Regions from separate parts of the Bacillus mesophilum genome, predicted to be linked through region 2. Evidence: riboswitches for the same ligand, from Rfam matches in the RefSeq annotation. Region 2 holds a riboswitch; each other region holds the start of a gene.
The links. Region 2 has a riboswitch for S-adenosylmethionine ahead of F7732_RS12400 (O-acetylhomoserine aminocarboxypropyltransferase/cysteine synthase family protein). Riboswitches for the same ligand answer to the same signal wherever they lie in the genome.
Positions count from the first base shown of each region.

Region 1: another riboswitch for S-adenosylmethionine. It lies ahead of F7732_RS20330 (methionine ABC transporter ATP-binding protein); the one in region 2 lies ahead of F7732_RS12400 (O-acetylhomoserine aminocarboxypropyltransferase/cysteine synthase family protein).
Region 3: another riboswitch for S-adenosylmethionine. It lies ahead of metK (methionine adenosyltransferase); the one in region 2 lies ahead of F7732_RS12400 (O-acetylhomoserine aminocarboxypropyltransferase/cysteine synthase family protein).

Region 1 covers NZ_WBOT01000010.1:30,910-37,454, forward strand. Annotated here, with positions in the region: gene F7732_RS20295 (2-oxoglutarate dehydrogenase E1 component) at 1-611, opposite strand, end outside; gene F7732_RS20300 (hypothetical protein) at 1,043-1,261, opposite strand; gene F7732_RS20305 (H-type small acid-soluble spore protein) at 1,459-1,638, shown strand; gene F7732_RS20310 (DUF3889 domain-containing protein) at 1,893-2,228, opposite strand; gene F7732_RS22885 (hypothetical protein) at 2,212-2,355, opposite strand; gene F7732_RS20315 (hypothetical protein) at 2,517-2,825, shown strand; gene F7732_RS20320 (hypothetical protein) at 3,007-3,576, opposite strand; gene F7732_RS20325 (hypothetical protein) at 3,709-3,900, shown strand; SAM riboswitch class I at 4,056-4,153, shown strand; SAM riboswitch class I at 4,226-4,331, shown strand; gene F7732_RS20330 (methionine ABC transporter ATP-binding protein) at 4,458-5,489, shown strand; gene F7732_RS20335 (methionine ABC transporter permease) at 5,479-6,129, shown strand; gene F7732_RS20340 (MetQ/NlpA family ABC transporter substrate-binding protein) at 6,148-6,545, shown strand, end outside.
Region 2 covers NZ_WBOT01000003.1:565,019-574,853, reverse strand. Annotated here, with positions in the region: gene F7732_RS12405 (methionine ABC transporter ATP-binding protein) at 1-581, opposite strand, end outside; SAM riboswitch class I at 783-888, opposite strand; gene F7732_RS12400 (O-acetylhomoserine aminocarboxypropyltransferase/cysteine synthase family protein) at 1,021-2,337, opposite strand; SAM riboswitch class I at 2,458-2,558, opposite strand; gene F7732_RS12395 (SCP2 sterol-binding domain-containing protein) at 2,624-2,944, opposite strand; gene F7732_RS12390 (MFS transporter) at 3,112-4,374, opposite strand; gene F7732_RS12385 (thioredoxin family protein) at 4,726-5,031, opposite strand; gene F7732_RS12380 (toprim domain-containing protein) at 5,037-5,393, opposite strand; gene gcvH (glycine cleavage system protein GcvH) at 5,598-5,981, opposite strand; gene F7732_RS12370 (arsenate reductase family protein) at 6,381-6,740, opposite strand; gene F7732_RS12365 (acyl-CoA dehydrogenase family protein) at 7,102-8,886, opposite strand; gene F7732_RS12360 (acetyl-CoA C-acetyltransferase) at 8,964-9,835, opposite strand, start outside.
Region 3 covers NZ_WBOT01000013.1:735-7,279, reverse strand. Annotated here, with positions in the region: gene asnB (asparagine synthase (glutamine-hydrolyzing)) at 1-197, opposite strand, end outside; gene metK (methionine adenosyltransferase) at 1,033-2,235, opposite strand; SAM riboswitch class I at 2,481-2,596, opposite strand; gene F7732_RS21420 (thiol-disulfide oxidoreductase DCC family protein) at 2,695-3,069, opposite strand; gene pckA (phosphoenolpyruvate carboxykinase (ATP)) at 3,286-4,872, shown strand; gene F7732_RS21410 (DUF2584 domain-containing protein) at 4,978-5,220, opposite strand; gene F7732_RS21405 (alpha/beta hydrolase family protein) at 5,260-6,039, opposite strand; gene F7732_RS21400 (ABC transporter substrate-binding protein) at 6,164-6,545, shown strand, end outside.

The sequences.
Region 1 (6,545 bases), on a different contig from region 2:
TCAAATTCTTCTACCTCTGTTAAACGCTTATAAACCTTTACTTTCTCTTCTTTTAAAAGGGAAGCCCTTACACTATTGCTTTCAACCTTGCGGCGAAGCCATTCTTTTTCACTGGCATCGTATACATGGTTAAACTCAAAAGCGATTGATCCCATATAAACTGATTTTAAGTAGTCAATAGCTTCTTTGCCATTTCGAAGCGGGATTTGTGCATCTGTGCATATAACATGTGCAGGCACATTTATCAAATCATTTTCTGTTAAACCGTATGTGTTTAGATCAAATAACGTTTCTTCAACCGGACGGTCATTTAGTGGATAAATCTTCGCACCTAAGTGACCATATGAGCGAATATTGTCAGCAAGTTTAATAGCAGCCAGACTCTTTTCCAATTGCCCAGCACTTACTGCAAGCTCTGTGTTTTGTGCAGGTTGAGATAACGTTCCAGTTTCCTGGAATGGTGATCCATTTTCTTCAAAAAACATTCTCATTTCATCGTCTACTGATTGTGGATCTTCTAAGAATTTTTCATAAAGCTCAATTACATAGCCGAGGTTTGGGCCGTGAAAACCAAGACCAAATGGCCCTTCGCCATTAGATGGCTTTTTCATGGAAAATTACCTCCATAACTCTTTTTAAATGTTTTTTATATAATATTAAAATTTTATCCTCATTAAATGGTATTCAGAAACTCCATTTTAAAAAACACGGAAAAGATTATGAATAATATTATTTTTCAGAGGATAAAACGTTTCCATAGCCATTTTAACACGTTAAAGGCGTAGATACAAAGATAAAAACACGAAAATAGTGGAAAATAAAATATTATTTATTAGAAAAATACTTATATTGAGAAAATGAATTGTCATTCGGTTTTATTTGCATATATTTATAAATATGAAAACTTATGGTATACCCTAAAACAAAGAAAACTTGCCAATGGGCAAGCATAAAAATAACGTATTCTGCCTTCAAAAGAATGAAGCTCTGTTCTCATTCCTTTTAAGGCGACTTTACACAGAATTAAATGCTATTTTCCAGCTTAGCACATTTCTACTAAATAAAGAGGCTCTACTTTTTTCTGTACAGACCTGGCAGTCTCTATGATTGATCTTGAATTCCCAGGATCATCAATATGACCGCTGCACATGAAACACTGATTCTGTTTGCATTGATGAGTAACTTCAATCCCATCTTCTGTAGCAATAACCATTGGATCATCCTCACCCATTAATTCCGTAGCATGAAAATGAATTTGCATGTAAAAGCCTCCATCCTTTCTTTAAGCACCAATTTTTTGCGTATAAAACTATGTGACATAAAAAAACCTATGTTTAATTATAGTATAAAAATTCAGATTTTTACAGGCGTTAAGGTTCAATTTCTACTATATTTTTCCGTATAAAATACGCTTGTAATGATAAAATAATCTATATATATGAAATAGGAGGAACATCAGTGAATATTGGGCGTGCCATTGAAATATCTTCTGCTGCAGAAACCTTTAACATTACTTATATGGATGAGCCAGTCATTATCCAACATGTAGATGAACACACTAAAACGGCTAGGATCTATTATAAGAAAGAACCCGAGCGTGAACATGAAGTTCCAGTACTTTATTTAATTGAAGAATGAGAAGTTAAAACAATTCTTGCTGCCTCTTGAGAGAAGGCTTTGGCGAGGCATTGGAGAAACTTTCTTTCCTTTGTTCCCTCCAGGTGTAAGGCCTCTATATCAGTTGCAGCTGGTTTTCATTCAAACAACAGAAGTAACCCGAAAGATTAGACAGCCTTTTATGAAGACTCCTGCTAATCCTTCGGGTTATTTATTGTTTTTCTTAAAGTAAAACCTATTGCTTTACCTTGAATTTACAGGTTTACATAATAATATTATTGTTGAGTTTTTGTTACTTGAATGTTTTTTAATTTATTCGTTTTTTGATCTATTCTAATTTTTATTACAATTCCAAATTCCTCTTGTCCTTTTTTCGCCCACAATTTAAATTGCTCTATTGCCGTCTCACCTTCATTAGTTCGACCATCATAGCGGTAATCGACTATTTGAGCGTCGGGAAATTTTTGTTTCGCAGTTTGCATGGCAAGTCTTCCCCACTGTGCGTAGCCATCTTGAACCGCTACGAATTGATGTGATAACGGCTCTGCAGAGTAAATATTTGAAGAAAAAATTAATGAAAAAATCAGAAATAGACTATTTGCTAATATCATGTTGTTCTGCCTTTCTCAAATGCTCTATTTTAGCACGTTCTCTTTCTTCATCCACTAGTATATAAGCGATTTGTTCCTCTAATAAATGATGCAATATGTCCTTATCTTCCATATGATTGTCTTTCATCTTAAACCTCCAAACCTTTTTATATTCAGTTTGAAGTTAGCTCTGTTTTTTTATGCACATCATTAAAAATTATTTATGAACCTACTTGAATTATTTAAAAATGTTTTTAATCTGCGAATTGGTGAAATAGATATATATGAACAAAGTGGAGATGATCATTTATGCCTGATATTTATAAATGCAAAAACTTTAGCAAGACAGGAAAAATTCAGCTTCCCAGTAAATGGCGGAAAGAGTTTGGCCTGCTGCCCGGCAAGCTTGCTGAACTTACGTATGCAAAGAAACAGGTGGTTATTCAAAAAGCACGGTCAGGTACAACAAATAATAAAAGAATTATTACCGAAGGCGGGGCAATATATATTCCAAAAGAACTGCAGCTGCTGCTCAATGTTGATTGTGAGCATGAATATTGTCTATTCATTGATGCAATAAATGAAACATTTATATTGCGAGTTCTTGATGCTGACTAATTCGGCTAAGCTCCAGCAGCTTTAATAATAAAAAAGCAAAACGGTTCTTTATCAAAAAAAACGCACTCATTCAATATCTCCATTACGAGATTGAATAGTGCTGAACTTAATATGTAAGCTGATTTTCGCTGCAATTACTGCTGTCTTTCACCCAATTTTTATTGAGGATAAAAAAAGGGGCTTAACAAATTCTCTTTCCGATCAATTTTGACAATGATATACAAAAGTTTGTCCATTCCTTAGGATAAGAATCGTTACCTTTCATTTTGTATATCTTCCCTTTCGTTATAAGCTTTACATCCCAATAAGTATCTTCCAGCCTCAAACCATCGTCTTCATAAAATTCTAACCAGTTCCATATCCGATAACGATACATTTGCCTTTTGAACGAAGCAAGATTACCTGCTCTTTTAGGAAGCCTTTTGGTATTAGAATGTCTGCTTAAATGCCACTCAAAATAATGAAAATGATGTTGGACAAAATCTATATTTATTTTATACCAAGGACCCGGATGGCCGCCTAAAGAAACGCGCAATCGAATGGGGTCTTTATTAGGATCAATCATAATAGAACCGTCTTGGACTTTGAACAAATCTTTCTTACGAGTAATTATTGCTTCAACGTCAGCTATTTGTACGGTTTCTCCTCCATCACCTTTTTCATTCTTTTCATTTATCTCATCACATAATGCAGGCATTGTTATGGGACCTTTATTGTCTATGATATCTAATATTGTATCGAACATACTCAAAACTCTCCCCCCAAAGCACTCCTTGGTAAATAACTTAATACTATCTTACCTTTTTTTTCTTATGATAAAACCAAAACCTCTTATGGATATTTTACGCATTTGTTAGAAAAGCTAACACTGGGAGGTGTTACAATGGATAACAAAAACTTCGGGAATAATAAGCTGCCGTCGTTCACGAAGCTGGATGATCGGATAATTGCTAAGCATTCTTCAAGTCCATCTCTAGTCATTCGCATGAATCTAGACGAAGAAAACTCCACAGAAAAAAATCCTTATTTTAATGGTTCAAATGAAAAGGAAATTAAAGAATATTTCGAGGAATAAGAAATAGAATAAAAGGGATCGTATTGTGATATCCGGAAAGTTTATCACTTGCTATTTCATAATAAAAATTATATTATTTCAAAAAACGTTTGACATCTATGATTTAATGCGTTAAATTAATAATCAAGTTTTAACAAAACAAAATACGAACACACTTCTTATCAAGAGAGGTTGAGGGACTGGCCCTATGACACCTCGGCAGCGGAATCTAATTCTGTGCCAACTCCAGCAAGCACGGCTTGAAAGATAAGAAGAGGTCATGACGTTTATTATTTATTGCCCTCTTCTTATTTTAGAAGAGGGTTTTTATTTTAACTAAATAACATTCTTATCTAGAGAGGCGGAGGGACTGGCCCTATGACACCTCGGCAGCGGCTTCCATATGAAGTTTGTGCCAAATCCAGCAAGCTGAAGAGCTTGAAAGATAAGGAGAACGAATTGCAGTATTTTTTTGCAGGTCTCCTTCTTTCTTTCAAGAAGGAGACTTTTTTATTGTAAAGGAGTTAAGGCGCTTGCGCTTCTCTTAAGAAACACAACTGGAAATGGAGATGAAAAGTTTGATTGAATTTCAGCAGCTCAGAAAGGTATACGAAAGTGGCGGACAGCAGGTTGCTGCGCTTAACGGTATCGACCTAAAAATCAATAAAGGAGAAATATTTGGGGTGATCGGTTTTAGCGGTGCAGGTAAAAGCTCGCTCATTCGCTGTGTGAACCTGCTTGAACGTCCGACATCTGGTCATGTCATTGTAGATGGACACGACCTTACTTCCCTATCTGTCAAAGAGGTCAGAAAAGTTAAAAAGAATATCGGGATGATTTTTCAGCATTTTAATCTATTAAACTCTAAAACTGTTTTTGCCAATGTCGCAATGCCGCTTACATTAGTGAATACACCTAAGGAACAGATCAAGAAACGTGTTGAAGAGCTGCTAGAGTTTGTGGGTCTAGCTGACAAAGCAGATAATTACCCTGACCAGCTCTCTGGAGGACAGAAACAGCGAATTGGTATTGCGAGAGCCTTAGCAACCCAGCCTTCCATATTGCTTTGTGACGAAGCAACATCTGCATTGGACCCGCAGACAACAAGCTCTATTTTGCAGCTTTTGAAAAAAATAAATAAAGAATACAACATTACTATTTTAATCATTACCCATGAAATGTCTGTTATTAGAGAAATATGTGATCGGGTTGCCGTCATTGAAGCCGGAAAAATTATTGAGGAAGGAACTGTTTTTGACGTCTTCTCTTCTCCAACAACATCAACAGCAAGAAATTTCGTCAGCACGGTCATGAATGACCAGCTTCCTGAATCGATCAAGGAACTGATTCAGCAGCACGCCGGCATGCAAAAAATCTTCCGCATTAACTTTGTCGGAAACAAAGCTGGACAGCCGCTATTATCGGAAATTTCCAAGAAGTTTGATATTCATATTAATGTCCTTTTTGGCAATATTACAGAATTGCAGGGAACTCCGTTTGGCAACTTAATTGTAGAGTTCCAAGGTGACGAAAAAGAAATTGCCCGCACCTTAACTTATATCCAAGAAAAGGATATCAGCATTAAGGAGGTGAATGAACATGCTAGCTAATACAGATCAAATTATCGAAGCTCTGATTGAAACGATTCAAATGGTCACTTTTTCTCTTTTGTTTTCGACCCTGCTTGGACTGCCGCTTGGAATCTTGCTGGTTGTCACGAGAAAAGGTCATCTGCTTCAAAACTTGCCTGTCTTTAATATTTTAAATGGAATCATTAATATTTTCCGTTCAGTACCATTCATTATTTTATTGGTTGCGCTCATTCCTGTCACAAGACTGATTGTTGGCACATCCATTGGAACAGCAGCAGCAATCGTACCTCTTGTCTTTTATGCTGGGCCATATATTGCGAGATTGGTAGAGAACTCTTTATTGGAGGTAGACCCAGGGGTTCTTGAAGCTGCTGAAGCAATGGGCGCTACTCCATGGCAGGTCATTTCTAAGTTTCTGCTACCCGAGGCGCTAAGCTCCCTCGTCCTTGCGCTCACCATCGCAACCATCGGGCTTGTAGGGGCAACAGCAATGGCAGGAGCAGTTGGCGCCGGCGGTATTGGCGATTTAGCCATTACATATGGATATCAGCGTTTTGATGAAATTACAATGATGATCACGGTAGCCATTCTTGTGGTCATTGTGCAAGGGTTACAAAGCTTAGGGAATTTTACAGCTAAAAAAATTAGACGAAGATAATTTAGGAGGAAACACAACATGAAAAAACTTATACTATCAAGCATATTATTAGCATTTGCAGGATTTGCAGCAGGCTGCTCCAGCGACAGTTCGGAAACGGTAAAAATAGGAATTAGCGGCACAGATACAAGAACCTGGGATTTTATTGCTGAAAAAGCTGAGAAGGAAGGCATTGACATCGAAATCGTGTCATTCTCTGATTACGTAGCACCAAACACAGCACTTGCAGAAAATGAATTGGATTTAAATGCATTCCAAACGGTTGCCTACTTTGATGTTTTTATTGAAGAGCATAATTTAGACCTTGTTCCTATTGCTACAACGGTTCTGGCTCCGATGGGTATCTATTCTGACCAATATGAAGATGTTAACGATATTCCTGATGGTGCTAAAATTGCAATCCCAAATGATGCATC
Region 2 (9,835 bases):
ATGGTTAAGCCAAGGCGTTCATTAATATCAACAAGCAGTTCAAGTATTGAGTCTGTTGTCTGTGGATCTAACGCAGATGTTGCCTCATCACACAGCAGCACCTTAGGATTATTCGCCAGTGCTCTTGCAATGCCAACCCTTTGTTTTTGCCCTCCGCTCAGCTGGGAAGGATATGCATCCTCTCTCCCCTCTAAACCAACAAGACGGATGAGTTCATCCACTCTCTTAATTCTTTCCTGCTTCGAAACGCCTGCAATCTCCAGTGGAAAGGCAATATTCTCTCTAACATTTCTGGACCATAGCAGATTAAAGTGCTGGAAAATCATACTAATCTCTTGTCTGGCCTTTCTTAAGTCACTGCCTTTAATACGTGAAACTTCGTTGTTGGCAACGACTACACTGCCTTCAGTAGGAATTTCCAATCCATTTAGCATACGGATTAACGTACTTTTCCCCGCTCCACTGTAGCCAATCACTCCAAAAATTTCGCCTTCTTTAATTTCAAGGTTCACTTGATCAACCGCGTTGACCTTCCCTTTTTTCGTTGCAAATATTTTCTTTGCATTTTTTATAGAAATCACTTGTTGTTTCACCCTCTCATTCCTGACATTGCCTATACAATAGCTTTTGATTGGACCATGCCTTTCATTCTCCTCAATTCCAGAAAACACATAAAAATATCTTTGTAACCAGTCAAGATTTCAATTCTTGAAAACTAGTAAAAAAATAAAATAAAAATGCCTTCCTGTTATGAGCAGAAAGGCATTAAAAATAAGTCCTTTCTCTCATCTATCAAAGCCATAAGCTTTGAGTGAATTGGCACCATTTCATTTTCATGACGGTTGCCGGGCTTCATAGGGCACTTCCCTCCACCTCTCTTGATAAGAGCTAAACATCTATATTCAATTCACTTACATTCATTTATAAATTACGAATGCTATCGTATCACGGTCATGATAAGGGTGTCAACTAAAAAAGTGAATCCCAAGATATTTTATACTTCCTCTGGTAACACTTTGTTTAAGCTTTAGCGGCAAGTGCTGTGATTCCTGTTGCGGTCTCAATTGCCTGTTCTAAATCCTCAATTAAATCTTCTGCATTTTCAATTCCGACAGATATTCGGATTAAATCTTCAGGAACTCCCGCAATTTTTAAAGCCTCATCATCCAGCTGCTGATGAGTTGTGCTTGCAGGATGGATAATTAAGCTTTTTGCATCCCCTACATTGGCAACATGTGCCCAAAGATTAAGATTATTGATTAAAGCAGCACCAGCTTCTCTTCCTCCTTTAATGCCAAAAACAACAACGGCCCCTGCACCTTTTGGAAGATATTTATCTGCTAAAGCCTTGTCAGCATGATCTTCATCTCCAGGGTATAAGAGCCAATTAATAGCAGGATGGCTCTTGAGATAGCTGATAATTTTCTTTGTATTTGCCACATGCTCCTTCATGCGCACATGTAAAGTTTCAATTCCTAAAGCGAATTGGAATGCATTTTGCGGACTTAAAGCAGGACCAAGATCACGCAGCAGCTGAACACGTGCTTTTGTAATATACGCAGCCTCACCAAGCGCCTCACTGTAAACTAAGTTATGATAGCTTGGATCCGGTTCAGTAAAGCCTGGGAATTTCGGTGAATTCCAGTCAAACTTGCCGCCATCTACAATAATGCCTCCCATTGTTGTTCCGTTGCCAAGAAGCCATTTGGTGGCAGAGTGGATCACGATATCGGCCCCAAATTCAATTGGCCTGCACAGATAAGGAGTAGGAAATGTATTATCAATAATTAGCGGTATGCCATTTTCATGAGCAATAGCAGCTACTGCTTCAATATCCAGCACTTTTAAGCTGGGGTTACCAATTGTTTCTGCAAATATCGCTTTTGTTTTATTCGTAATTGCCTCTCTGAAAGCTTCTGGATCTTGCGGATCAACAAACTTTACATTTATCCCATATTTAGGCAAGGTTACTGCGAACAAATTATAGGTGCCTCCATATAAGTTAGATGCGGCGACAATTTCGTCTCCGGCACCAGCAATATTTAGTATGGATAAAGTAATCGCAGCCTGACCACTTGAAACAGCCAGTGCGCCAATGCCACCTTCAAGCAGTGCTACTCTTTCCTCGAACACACTTACAGTCGGATTATGTATCCGTGTATAAATATAACCTGGTTCCTTTAGTCCAAAAAGGTTTGCAGCATGGTCAGTACTTTTGAATTGATAAGCATTATTTTGATAAATTGGAACTGCCCGAGCACCGGTTACTGGATCTGGCGCTAATCCTCCATGAATACCCAATGTTTCAAAACGATAATTTTTTTTCCTTTCAGTCATGTCGATCTCTCCTTTTAATTGGTTTTCGCTTGAGTATCATCATGCTGCATTCGCTCCATACGATTATCGTAACAGCGAAAGACCCTCTTCAAGAAGAAGAGGGTCTGGAATTCACAACTCTTCTTATCTTTCAGAGCATCTGCTCTGCTGGAATTAGCACCGTGTAATTAACCGGTTGCCGGGTTTCGTAGGGCCAGTCCCTCCACCTCTCTTGATAAGAATATTCAATTTTCATATTTGTTTGAAATTTTAACATATAGGAAAAAACCAGTCAACAAAAAAACCATTAATTTTTTCCAAGATATAAAATTGTTTCTAATAAAAGAATACTGCGAAAAGGGCCTTTTATTTGGATTGGCTGCTCTTTCATCAGTTGGCGCAGCTTTATTTTTTTCTGAAAAAGATGAGTCAAAGTTGTTTTAGGGCCATAAATCTCCATCTCACATTCTATAGGAGAAATAACGTCAGCCCTCCCGTCTTCAATCCGTAAATATAGGTGTTCAGCCTCGCTATGAAAATGCACCGTCAGCCTGCGATTCTGCAATACTTGAAAGACATGCTGTTTTTGCTCTAATTCTTGTATAAAGGATTTAGCCAGCTGTTCCATTAGAGTACACCTCAAAATTCTATAGTCTATATAAGCTTTATTCCGTGGAACTGATTCTTTATCCTGCATATTTTTTTCAACAAATTAACCAAAAAAAAGACAACGACCGCTTCTATTACGGTATTGTCTAGGATTATTTCCTGAGAAATATGTCAGTTGAAAGCAGGCTATGCTGTCATTTGTGCGATTTTTTTAGGATTATAGCGTTTAAAGACAATGAGGAAATAAAGTGAACCTATTAAATATAAGATAGCCGTAATCGTGAAAACTGCAGCGTACCCCCAATAAGAACCATACATCATCACAATACCCGTTGATACAGGTCCCATTACTGCCCATCCTAAATTAAAGACCATCTGGTTCACAGAGCTGGCAAATCCTTTCATTGAATCGTCAACTTTTGACATCATCAGTGACATTTGTATAGGATTTCCCGCATTCATTAATGCCTGCCGGAAAAGAAACCCAATCGCTGCAAGCCAAAGCTGTTCTGTATAAGCGGTTAAAAGCAGAAATGGCAGTGACGATAGCTGCAAAATAACGACCGCTTTCACTTCACCAAATTTCTGAACTACTTTAGGTCCGATAATCATGGCTACTGCAGTCATTGCCTGCCCAAGTGAGATGATCATCCCGACTGCTGAGTTTGAAGCGGCAAAACGATCAGAAAAATATAGATTTAAATAAGGTATAACTAATCCTGCGCCGACACCAATAATTAATTGCGCTACTGCAAACAGAACGACAATCTTCAAACTGTCTTTTCTTGCCAACAAGGCAGCCTTTGCAGAATCAGACTTAGATTTATCAATGGAATTCGTTACCTTCCGGCTTTCCTGGAACTTTATAATTGGGAAGATTCCTATGAGAAAAATAACACCGCCGAGCATCAGCGTAACTCGTATTCCATTCAACTGAGACATAAACAATGAAAAGAAATCAGTTAGTAATCCGCCACTGAGGTTACCAATGACATTTGCCCCTGTCATAATGGCAAAGTGAATGCTGAATAAGTGCACCCTCTGTTCTGCTCGAGAGTTTTCAGCGAGCCAAGGGATACTTGAGACTTGTAAAAAAGCTGATGTCAGTCCTGTTGCAAAAGCAGCAGATAATAACATTGCCGGTCCTTCCGCCAAGCTGCGGATGATCAAGACGGCTCCCGTTGCGATTGCACCGTAAAGCATAATATTTTTTCTTCCAAACCGATCACTTAATAAACCTGCTGGAATAAGGATGATTGCAGTTGCAAGTGATGTCATTGAAATCACTTGCCCATTCATTCCATCCGAATAGCCTAATTCACGAATATAAAAATTGTAAATAACCATAAAAATACCTAAACCAATTTGTGTGAAAATATTGGCTAGAAAGGCACGCCGGATATTTTGATTATATCCTTTAATTTGGTGAACCCACTCTTTATAGAACATGCTCTTATCGCCTCAAGACTTCTTTAGAAATTTTGTTGATATTTCGCATCCCTAAATATAATATTCTTAAAAGAGGCAATTGTAAATATATTTCAATGACAAAACGATACATTTACTAAAAAACAACATTCACTTCATGTTCATGTTGTTTTTATAGGAAGGAGTTTTTGGCTAAGAGGCAGGATTCCTGGCTTTTCCTTCTCTTCATCTATACTATGTTGGCTGGCGGGCAGAATTCTTTTTTCATTACTGATATCAATCTGAACAGCCTGCTTAATAAACCAACAACTTTTCATGCTATGAAATTTGGAAACAAAGAAAAAGCCGGGAATTAGCTCCCAGCCCTTTCTTTTATACTGCAGACATTTTTTCCAATAAATAAGGAACTGAATGAAAGGCATATATTTTTTCAGTTATTTCACCATTATGAACAATCAACAGACATGGGACACTTTCAACATTCCACTTCTCCGCAAGTGTCGGCATATAGTTTAGATTTGCCTTTCTTATTGCAGATTCTGGTAATAACTCATTTACCACAGTAAGCATCTTGCCAGCCATTTGACATGTGCCGCACATGGGTGTGTACAAATAAATAAATCCTGAAAAATCATTCTTCAATGCACTTTCAATTTCTTGCTGTGACCATTCAAGCATAATACTCAACCTCTATCTAAATACTCTGTGTAAACATCAATATTAGCACCTAAAAGAACTGTCGCCAAGTGATGCACTGGTGCTGTAGCAACCTCTCTGTACATTTTGTCAATATAAAGATGAGCAGCCTCTGGCATTTCCCGCTTAAACTGCTTTCTCAGTTTTTCACCCGCATCATCGGCATCTACCAGTATATATACATCCTTATCAAATAACTCATCAATCAGTTCATCCAGTTTTGTAACGCTAATGGTGCCATTCGTGCAGATAATCTCAACGGGTTCTCGAATAATGTCCTTCACTTTCCTTTTGTCAGATGTGCCTTCCACAATAATAACCTTTTCAGAATTGTAATCAAACATATTCATCACCTTGGAGTAGTAGGATTATATTGCCGCCCTAATTTGTATATTTTATGTACTATATTCACTATTCTATACAAATGTGTAATTTTCCTTTTATAAGGCACGGAGAAACTCTGGTTGTTTTTTAAAGGTTTCCTATTAAAACAGTAAAAAGTCATATTATAAAAGCCAGCCCTTTAAAAAGGCTGGCTTTACCATATATTAGTCTTCTTTAACCATTTCATCATATTGCTCAGAATCCATAAGGCTGTCAACTTCACTAGCATCTGACAACTCTACTACTACCATCCAAGCATTTTCATATGGAGATTCATTTACGAATTCTGGATTGTCGCTTAATTCTTCGTTTACTTCGACAACTTTACCGCTAACTGGTGCATATAATTCAGAAACTGTTTTAACAGATTCCACACTGCCGAAAGGTTCGTTGACTTTTAATTCGTCGCCAACTTCTGGAAGCTCAACAAATACGATGTCACCAAGTTCAGATTGTGCAAAGTCTGTTATTCCAATACGGACTTTCTCTCCCTCTGTTTTAACCCATTCATGCTCTTTTGAATATCGTAATTCTTTTGGTGCACTCATTACAATCCCTCCATTTGTATGTGTATCTATGATCTACAGAAAAGTGTAAGCGCCTTGCTCAGCCCCGACAAGCTTAAGGCGAGCCAGACAGAAGGTCGTTCTTTGACCTTTTGACTGGATTGACTTAAGACCTCGAGGGGCTAGGCGCTGGAACTAGACACTCAGAAAAGTGTAAGCGCCTCGCTCAGCCCCGACAAGCTTAAGGCGAGATGGCTAGAAGGTTGCACTTTAACCTTCTGGACAGATTGACTTAAGACCTCGAGGGGCTAGGCGCTGGAACTAGACACTTAGAAAAGTGTAAGCGCCTTGCTCAGCTGCTAGACACTATTCAAAATTGATCTCGTTCTGAAATTAAGCCAGTATAAGCTTTTATAGCTTTCTCGTTACGTAAGTCTTTGGTTAAGCGAGCCACGTTTTTGCATACTCATCTTCTTTAAAACCAACCGTTACCTTTGAACCGTCAGTTAGAATTGGCCTCTTTATAAGCATTCCGTCTGAAGCCAAGATATCTAAAAGCTCATCCTCAGATGCGGTTTTAACTTTATCCTTTAAGCCAAGCTCACGGTATTTCATTCCGCTTGTATTAAAGAATTTTTTTAGCTCTAATCCGCTTTTTTGATAAAGCTCTGCAAGCTCATCGCGAGAAGGCCGATTTTCGGCAATATGTATTGCTTCGTAAGTAATTTGATGCTCATCAAGCCATTTTTTTGCATTACGGCATGTACCGCATTTAGGGTACCAATAAAATGTATGCGCCATAGTTTTCACCATCCAATCTTAACATATCCTTGCTAGTGTTAAAACTATTATCTTCAAAAGAATAGTATCATATATGGCCTATTTTTCATAAAAAAATTTGCTGATTAGCAAGCCTTTTAGAGAAACAGGCTCAGTTGTACTGATACTTTGTTCTAAATTAGCTGCTGCGTCGGTTCATCTTCTGTGCAGCTGATTTACTCTTTTAAAGTATAACAAATACAACTGATATTTTACTAACTCACAATCAGTTCTCCTGGTCTCAGGAAATGAGCACTATTTATCTGAATAAGTATAGTTGGACATGTTCATCAGTATGAGTTTCATAGAAAAAGCTCCCTCCGTATCGAAGGGAGCATATTTCTTAAACCACGTAGCGTTCAGTGTCGATAATTTTCTCCGATGCTTCTCGTTTCTTAGCGATTACGTTAATAGGTGTATGACGAGTGAATTTCCTTAGTGCTGACAGCATCATGCGCAGGCCATCGCCTGTTTCAACTGCTACAAGTGTCTCTTTTGCAATTTGCTCTATTTCATTAAACGCTTCCTGACAGAAGATTTGCGTATAAAGGAGTTTTTGGTTGTTTTTCTCTGCCCCTGTTGCCGCAATGGCTTTTTCCGTACGCAGAACAACCGATTCCATTGCATAAGCATTGGATACGATATCAGCAACATTTACTAGAATTTCTTGCTCTTTTTCTAATGCTTTGCCATATTTCTGTGCCGCTAAGCCAGCTGCCAGGAGGCCAATTTTCTTTGCATTTTTCACTAGATACTTTTCCTGCGCAAGAGGTTCGTCACCTGGTTCTTCTGGCATCAGCATCATTAATTCTTCTTGAAGCGCTTGTGCTTTCTCGAATAATGGCAACTCGCCTTTGAAGGCTTTACGCAAATAAGTGCCAGGAACTAACAGCCGGTTTATCTCATTTGTTCCTTCAAAGATGCGGTTGATTCTTGAATCACGATAAATTCTTTCAATTTCATATTCAGCCATAAATCCATAGCCGCCATGAAGCTGAACACCTTCATCAGCTACATAATCGAGTACTTCAGTTGCGAAAAACTTATTTAAAGAGCATTCAATTGCATATTCAGCAATCGATTTCGCTACTTCTTTGCCATCCTTTACTTCTTCTTCTGACAATCTGCTCATACGGTCTTCAAACAAACCTACTGTTCGATAAACAGAGCTTTCTGCCGCATACATTTTGGAAGCCATTGTGCCAAGCTTCTCTTTTGTTAAGTTAAATTGGGAAATAGGCGTTTTAAACTGCTGGCGCTGATTTGTATATTCTACCGTTACCTCAAATGCCCGCTTAGATGCTCCAACAGCTCCTACACCTAATTTATAACGGCCGATATTTAAAATATTAAACGCAATGATATGACCTTTTCCATATTCACCGAGCAGGTTTTCTTTCGGCACAAGCGCATCCTCTAGGATTAATGTTCGCGTAGATGAACTCTTAATCCCCATTTTCTTTTCTTCTGGTCCAACAGACACACCTTCATATTCTCTCTCGACAATAAAGGCAGAAAAGTGCTCTCCATCAATTTTGGCATATACAACAAACACATCTGCAAAACCAGCGTTTGTGATCCACTGTTTTTCACCATTTAACACATAATGAGTGCCTTCTTCGTTAAGTTTAGCCGTTGTTCTTGCTCCCAATGCGTCTGATCCAGAGCCTGGCTCAGTTAAAGCATAGGCAGCGAGCTTTTCTCCAGTTGCGAGTGGAGGAAGGTATTTCTGTTTTTGCTCTTCATTTCCAAATAGCACGATTGGCAATGAGCCAATTCCAACATGTGCTCCGTGAGAAATGGAGAATCCTCCGGCACGGGACATTTTTTCAGCAATTAAAGCAGAGCTGATTTTATCTAGACCAAGGCCGCCGTATTCTTCAGGCACATCTGCTCCAAGCAGTCCAAGTTCTCCCGCTTGTTTTAATAGTTTGACAGAGCGATCGAATTCATGATTTTCAAGATGCTCGACTTCTGGAAGCACCTCATTGATCACGTACTCCTCTGTGGTTTTGGCAATCATAATTTGTTCGTCTGTATAGTCCTCTGGTGTAAACACATTTTCATATGAGACATCTTCAATTAAAAAGCTTCCGCCTTTGATTGCTTTTTCAGTTTGGTTTGACATTGTTATCCTCCGTTCAGCTTCTGTTTTTTAAAATATATTAAACAAAAAATGTATATATACTGCTAAATCATTTGTCCTTAAATTAATTCAAACACGCCCGCTGCGCCCATTCCTCCGCCAATACACATGGTGACAACACCAAATTGCTGATTGCGCCGTTTCATCTCATGTATTAAAGAGAGCGTTAATTTGGTTCCTGTGCAGCCTAGCGGATGGCCAAGCGCAATGGCACCACCATTGACGTTAACCTTCTCCTCATCCAATCCAAGCTCACGAATGATCTGAATTGACTGTGAAGCAAATGCTTCGTTCAGTTCAAACAGGCCGATATCACTTAACTCTAATCCAGCAAGCTTTAAAGCTTTTGGAATCGCTACAATTGGACCTATCCCCATTACTTCTGGCGGAACTCCTCCAACTGCAAAACTTCTAAACTTCACCATTGGCGATAGTCCTAACCCCTCAGCCTTTTCGCGGTCCATTACCATCACAGCCGCCGCTCCATCACTTGTTTGAGACGAGTTTCCTGCTGTAACTGTTCCTTTTATCGAAAAGGCTGGCCGAAGTTTTGCCAGTGTTGAGACCGTAGACTCAGCACGGACTCCCTCATCTTGAGTAAATTGAAACTGTTTTTCTATTAACTTATGATCATCTCCAACAGTCCGTCTGGTTACATCTACTGGAACAATTTCATCATTAAATCTTCCCTCTTGAAGAGCTTTTGCTGCTCTTTGGTGACTGCGAACAGCAAAGGCATCCTGGTCTTCACGGGAAATACCGTATTTATTTGCTACTTCTTCTGCTGTATGTCCCATGCTCATATAATATTCAGGTGCATTTTCTGCCAATTTCACATTGGGGCGAACCACATGTCCCATCATCGGCACTAAGCTCATCGATTCAGCACCGCCTGCAATAATGGCATCTGCATTTCCAAGCATAATTTTTT
Region 3 (6,545 bases), on a different contig from region 2:
GTTAGGGGCTGATGGCCGCTTTCAATATCAATAATACTCAGTCTGCGGAAACCGAACTGAACATAATCATCGTAATAATAGCCAGAATCATCTGGACCTCTATGTGTAATCACATTGTTCATTTTAGTAAATTGTTCTTTAGCTTCATCACGGATTTGCTGTGCCTGATTATGCACGCAACCTATAAAACCACACATGTATGTAGCACCCACTTATCTTTTCAGTCTTTAAACTTTCAACACAAATACCTTCTAATACTACCACTAAATAGCTGAAAATGGCACTATCTAATGTATTAAATTCGTGTTACTTTCATTGGAAATGGAAGGAAATCAGGAAGTTGTATCATTCATAGCTTTGACGATTTACGAAAAGGATAATCATCTGCCGTTACACCTATATACATTTGACGTAAAAAGATGTGAAAATGTTTCATTAATTATGGTTTGTGGCTGCGATGACTTAATTTAGGATTTGGTCGAGTGTTAAAATGTAAAATTCGCTGGTAGAGGCCTTTTGCGCGACACTATTTTCCGGTTTCTGGATTACAGAGGGGCGTTTCTCCCTTTTGCGCGACACTATTTTCCTATTTCTAGATTATAGAGGGGTGTTTCTTCCTTTTGCGCGACATCATTTTCCTGTTTCTGGATTATACAGGCGTGTTTCTACCTTTTCCGCGACCCTTTTTCCTGTTTTTGGGTTATAGGGGTGTATTTCTCCCTTTTCCGCGACACTTTTTTCCTGTTTTTGGATTATACAGGTGTATTTCCGCCTTTTCCGCGACACCTTTTTCCTGTTTTTGGGTTATACGGGTGTATTTCTCTATCTTTACACTCTGTTTCCCTTTTTCTAGATTATAAAGACTTGCGTATCAACCTCTTACGCTCTTCTTTTTCCTTTCCTCATTTCAAAGGAAAGGCATCTCTCATCACCTTCATAGTCCTAAGCACTCTCCGAATCTCTCTCCACAATAAAAAAGCTAACCATCGGCATGTAAACCAATGATTAGCTTCTTTCGCTAATTGCTATCTGTTATGACTGAAGTGCTTCAGCACGAAGAGCGTCAGCTTTGTCAGTGCGCTCCCATGGAAGATCTAAGTCTGTACGGCCAAAGTGTCCGTATGCAGCAGTCTGCTTGTAGATTGGACGGCGCAGATCAAGCATATTAATAATGCCTGCTGGGCGCAAGTCAAAGTTGTTTCGTACAACATCAACAAGAACATCCTCAGATACCTTGCCAGTTCCAAAGGTGTCTACAGAAATGGATACAGGCTGTGCTACACCAATTGCGTATGCAAGCTGAACTTCAACTTTATCAGCTAATCCAGCTGCTACAAGGTTCTTAGCAACATAACGAGCAGCATAAGCGGCAGAACGGTCCACTTTAGTTGGATCCTTGCCAGAGAATGCGCCGCCGCCATGGCGTGCATAGCCGCCGTACGTATCAACAATAATCTTACGTCCGGTTAAGCCAGCGTCCCCTTGAGGTCCGCCGATTACGAAACGGCCAGTAGGATTAATGAAATATTTAGTGTTTTCGTCAATTAACTCACTTGGTACAACAGGGTTAATGACATATTCTTTTAAATTACGCTGAATTTGCTCTAATGTCACTTCAGGGTGGTGCTGAGTAGAAATAACAATTGTATCAATGCGAACTGGTTTGTTATTTTCGTCATACTCAACTGTTACCTGTGTTTTACCATCAGGGCGCAAGTAAGGAAGGATTTCCTCTTTGCGAACTTCTGTTAAGCGGCGTGATAATTTATGAGCCAATGAAATCGGAAGCGGCATAAGCTCCTTTGTTTCATTACAAGCAAATCCGAACATTAAACCTTGGTCTCCTGCTCCAATTGCTTCAATTTCTTCATCGCTCATCTGGCCTTCACGGGCTTCAAGAGCCTGATCAACACCCATAGCAATATCTGCTGACTGCTCATCAATTGATGTTAAAACAGAACATGTTTCAGCATCAAATCCATATTTCGCACGTGTATAGCCAATTTCTTTAACTGTTTCACGAACAATCTTTGGAATATCTACATATGTAGAAGTTGTAATTTCTCCAGCAACTAATACAAGCCCTGTTGTTACAGACGTTTCTGCAGCAACACGTGCATTTGCATCCTTTGAAAGAATAGCATCTAAAATAGCATCAGAAATCTGGTCACAAATTTTATCCGGATGACCTTCAGTTACTGATTCAGAAGTAAACAAACGGCGTTTTGTTGACATCTGGGTTCCTCCCTAACTTCAAATTGGCAAGATTATTGTATGACAATGAATCTTAAATTGATACGGAACTCATTCCCTTAGTAGTATGAAATAAACATGGCGATTTTATTATAATTGGTCGAAAATCAGCGGGTACAGAAAGTTAAATCCGCTTGATTCTGCCGCCATAAAAAAGCGTCTGACTGCAAAATAAAAAACCTTCCCACAAGTGAAAAGGTTGAAAGCAAATCAATTCGCGCCTTTCACTCTTATCGTTCAAGGACTAGATCCTTGCTTCAGGTTAGCACCTTTGCCTTATTTAAAAAATAAGCAGGTTGCTGGGTTTCATAGGGCCTGTCCCTCCACCAGCTCGGGATAAGAGAGTATCCGTTCAACTGTAAATATTAGCGCACAAGTCTAAAGGATGTCAATTTATTTTTCTAAACTAATTCTAATTCCTTATTAAACCAATCGGATTTATTACAAAGCACAGCTTCCATCATCACATTTTCGTCTGAAGAATTTATGTCTATTTTTAGCAACCATCATATAAATGGGCTTCCCAATAAGGGGCATGAGCGGGAGGTACATCAATAGACCGGGCACAAAAGCAGGCGGGCATTGTAGCATAATCAATCTTACGGCATAGAACCCCTTTAAAACTTTTCCACTGCCTGTAATCAGATGGATTTCTTTGCGCAATTCTTTTTGATTGAACCCTGTTTCCCCATTTGTTTTTTCATATTCCTGCAGAGAAACCCATTTTATTTTATCCAGCCAATCGAGCTTTTCGAAAAGACGTCTCGACTCCTTGCATAATGAACAAGTTCCATCATATAAAACGGTCATTTTCATTTTGATCAGCTCATTTCTCTGTTTTCTCTATTTTAACATTACCATTATAAGTATGTAAAAAAACATTCAGGGAGGGTTGCACATTTATTTAATTCTTTTTTCATAACACACACAAATAGTATAGACTATTCATATAAATGTGTTATACTATTTGAGAGATGTAATCACTTTCATACTTTGTACTACTAATTCTAAAAAAAGGAAGGTATTCATCAGATGAACTCTGTTAGCCTGTCGAACGGATTATCACAACTATTAAATTCCGAGCATACTCAAACTCAGCTTTCTGTCCCGCAGCTTGTTGAAAAAGTATTAAAAAGGGGCGAAGGTGTGTTAACCTCTACCGGCGCAGTTCGTGCCACTACTGGAACATATACAGGACGTTCCCCTAAAGATAAGTATATTGTTGAAGAAGCTTCAACGATTGATAAAATTGATTGGGGCCCTGTAAACCAGCCGATTTCTGAAGAAGCATTTTCCCGTTTATATGACAAAGTCCTGACTTATTTAAAAAATCAAGATGAAGTTTTTGCCTTTAAAGGATATGCAGGTGCAGATGCAAAACATCGCCTTCCCATTCAAGTAATCAATGAATACGCATGGCATAATTTGTTTGCACATCAGCTCTTTATCCGACCAGCCGCTGATGAGCTGCCGGGTCATAAGTCTGAATTTACTGTTATTTCAGCTCCAAACTTTAAAGCAGATCCTAAAATTGACGGCACAGGATCCGAAACTTTTATTATTATTTCATTTGAACGGCGCACGGTGCTGATTGGCGGAACAGAATATGCTGGAGAAATGAAAAAATCAATTTTTTCGGTTATGAATTATATACTTCCTGAAAACGGAATCCTCCCGATGCATTGCTCAGCCAATGTCGGAAGAGAAGGCGATGTTGCCTTATTTTTTGGATTATCCGGAACTGGGAAAACAACCTTATCAGCTGATAATAACCGCCGTTTAATTGGAGATGATGAGCACGGCTGGTCACCGAATGGCGTGTTTAATATTGAAGGCGGCTGCTATGCAAAATGCATTAATCTTGCAGCTGAAAAAGAGCCGCAGATTTTCAATGCCATCCGTTTTGGAGCAGTTCTTGAAAATGTTGCTCTGGACCATGAAACCAGAATAGCTGATTATGATGATAACACGCTGACAGAGAATACTAGAGCTGCCTATCAATTGCAGGCAATTAATAATATTGTTGATCCAAGTGTCGCAGGGCATCCAAATACAATTATCTTCCTGACTGCTGATGCGTTTGGCGTACTGCCTCCTATTTCTAAACTTACGAAAGAACAGGCCATGTATCATTTCTTGAGCGGCTATACGTCCAAGCTGGCTGGCACAGAGCGTGGCGTTACGTCACCGCAAGCTACATTCTCTACGTGCTTCGGTTCGCCATTCCTGCCGCTTCCTGCAGTACAATACGCTGAAATGCTCGGAAAAAAAATGGATGAACATAATACAAAGGTTTATTTGGTCAATACTGGCTGGACTGGCGGAGAATACGGTACTGGAAGCCGCATGAAGCTTGCCTATACAAGGGCAATGGTAGAAGCAGCCTTGGAAGGCGAATTAAACAATGTTGAAACCATCAAAAATGAAATCTTTGGCTTGGATGTTCCGCTTCATGTAACAGGCGTTCCAGATGAAGTACTTCAGCCTCACAAAACATGGCCAGACCAAGAAGCCTATAATAAAAAAGCAAAAGAACTTGCAGCCAAATTCCGCGACAACTTTAAAAAGTTTGATCATGTGGCACATGATATTATTGTAAAAGGCGGACCAACGGCATAAAGGAATTTACCGCTTCTAAAAGCGAAGACACAAGATTATTTACATGAATACTTCCGAATGAGAATAATAAAACAACCCCAATCCTTTGACGGATTGGGGTTGTTTTTAATTAGTGCTTTTTAAGGCAACAAGTTTGTAGGTAATCGTGGTCTGATTATCTTCAAGTGTCAATGTTTGAATGATGCCCGTTCCGCTCAGTTCACCGTCTTTTGTCTTCTTTACTTCAAGCGGAATGTCTAGCGGATAAAGGCGATAGCCGTCTTTTGTCAGCTTAAAATTGTTTTCATCTAATCTTTTCTCTTTCCCTTTTGTCACAATCATTGTATTTAACTCTAATGGCATTCCCATTATGATCGCTCCTCCATATTACTCATTTATGCTATTTTATCATGTCTGGGCTTGTTTTTTCATCCAGGCGGATAAGTCTTTGACTATTTTCCTGTTCATAGCTGGAGGGAAATAGTGTGTGTATTCTTTAAAATACCAGCTATCATAAGGTTTCTGAAGCTCCGTTAAACGCTTCTCAAGCCGATAAGAGTGTTCAATTGATACATTCTGATCTTTAACACCGTGAATGATTAATACAGGTGCTGTCACCTTCTCCAACTCGTATATAGGAGTTCTGGAACGGTATTCATCGGGAAATTTTGCTGGTGTTCCACCAATCACCCTTTTCATCATTCTGCGGAGGTCCTTGCGTTCCACATATGTCAGTGACATATCACTTACACCGCCCCAAGTAACAACAGATGCAGTCTGAGGAAATTGAATGGCTGTTAAAAGCGCCATTACACCGCCTCTTGAGAATCCAAAGACATGGACATTTTTCACGCGAGGGTGGGATTCTACTAATTCAAAGGCAGCAAAGGCGTCGCCCCTGTCTTCTCCTGCAAAATCCTCATTCCCTTCTCCCCCTTGATTTCCTCTATAAAAAGGGGCAAAAACAATAAATCCCTCTGACGCAAATTGGGTAATCCTTGATGGTCTTACTTTACCTACGTTTTTGATCCCGCCTCTTAGATAAAGAAACCCTTCATACTGTCCATCTCCTTTAGGCTCTGCCAGCAGGCCTTTCATCAGCAGCCCATCACCGTAAAAAGTGACGAGAAAGAGATCAACCTCTGGATGCGGCGATGGAAAACGAATTTTTGAATGCAAATGTTTCATGTACGTCAGCTCCGTCAGATAACAAATAATTTTTCTTTTATAGGCAATCACACATTCCGCCCTTATTCATACGATATTTTAGGCATTTACACCAAGTTAGTTTGTAAAGGAGGATTATTTACTTATGAAAAAATCTCTAAAAATCAGTTTCTCTATTTTGCTTATATTTGTACTTATTATTCCACTGGCAGCCTGCGGAAGCAGCGATCTGCAAAAAGTAAAAATTGGCGAGGTTACGCGCTCCATTTTTTATGCACCTCAATATGTCGCCATTGAAAAAGGCTTTTTTGAAGAAGAGGGGCTTGATATCGAGCTTACCACAACAGCAGGCGGAGATAAAACAATGACTGCTTTGCTCTCCGATAGTATTGATGTTGCACTTGTTGGTTCTGAAACTTCAATATATGTTGCAGCTCAGGGAGCGAATGATCCGGTCATAAATTTTGCACAGCTTACCCAAACAGACGGTACTTTTTTAGTTTCCCGTGAAAAAATTGATAATTTTT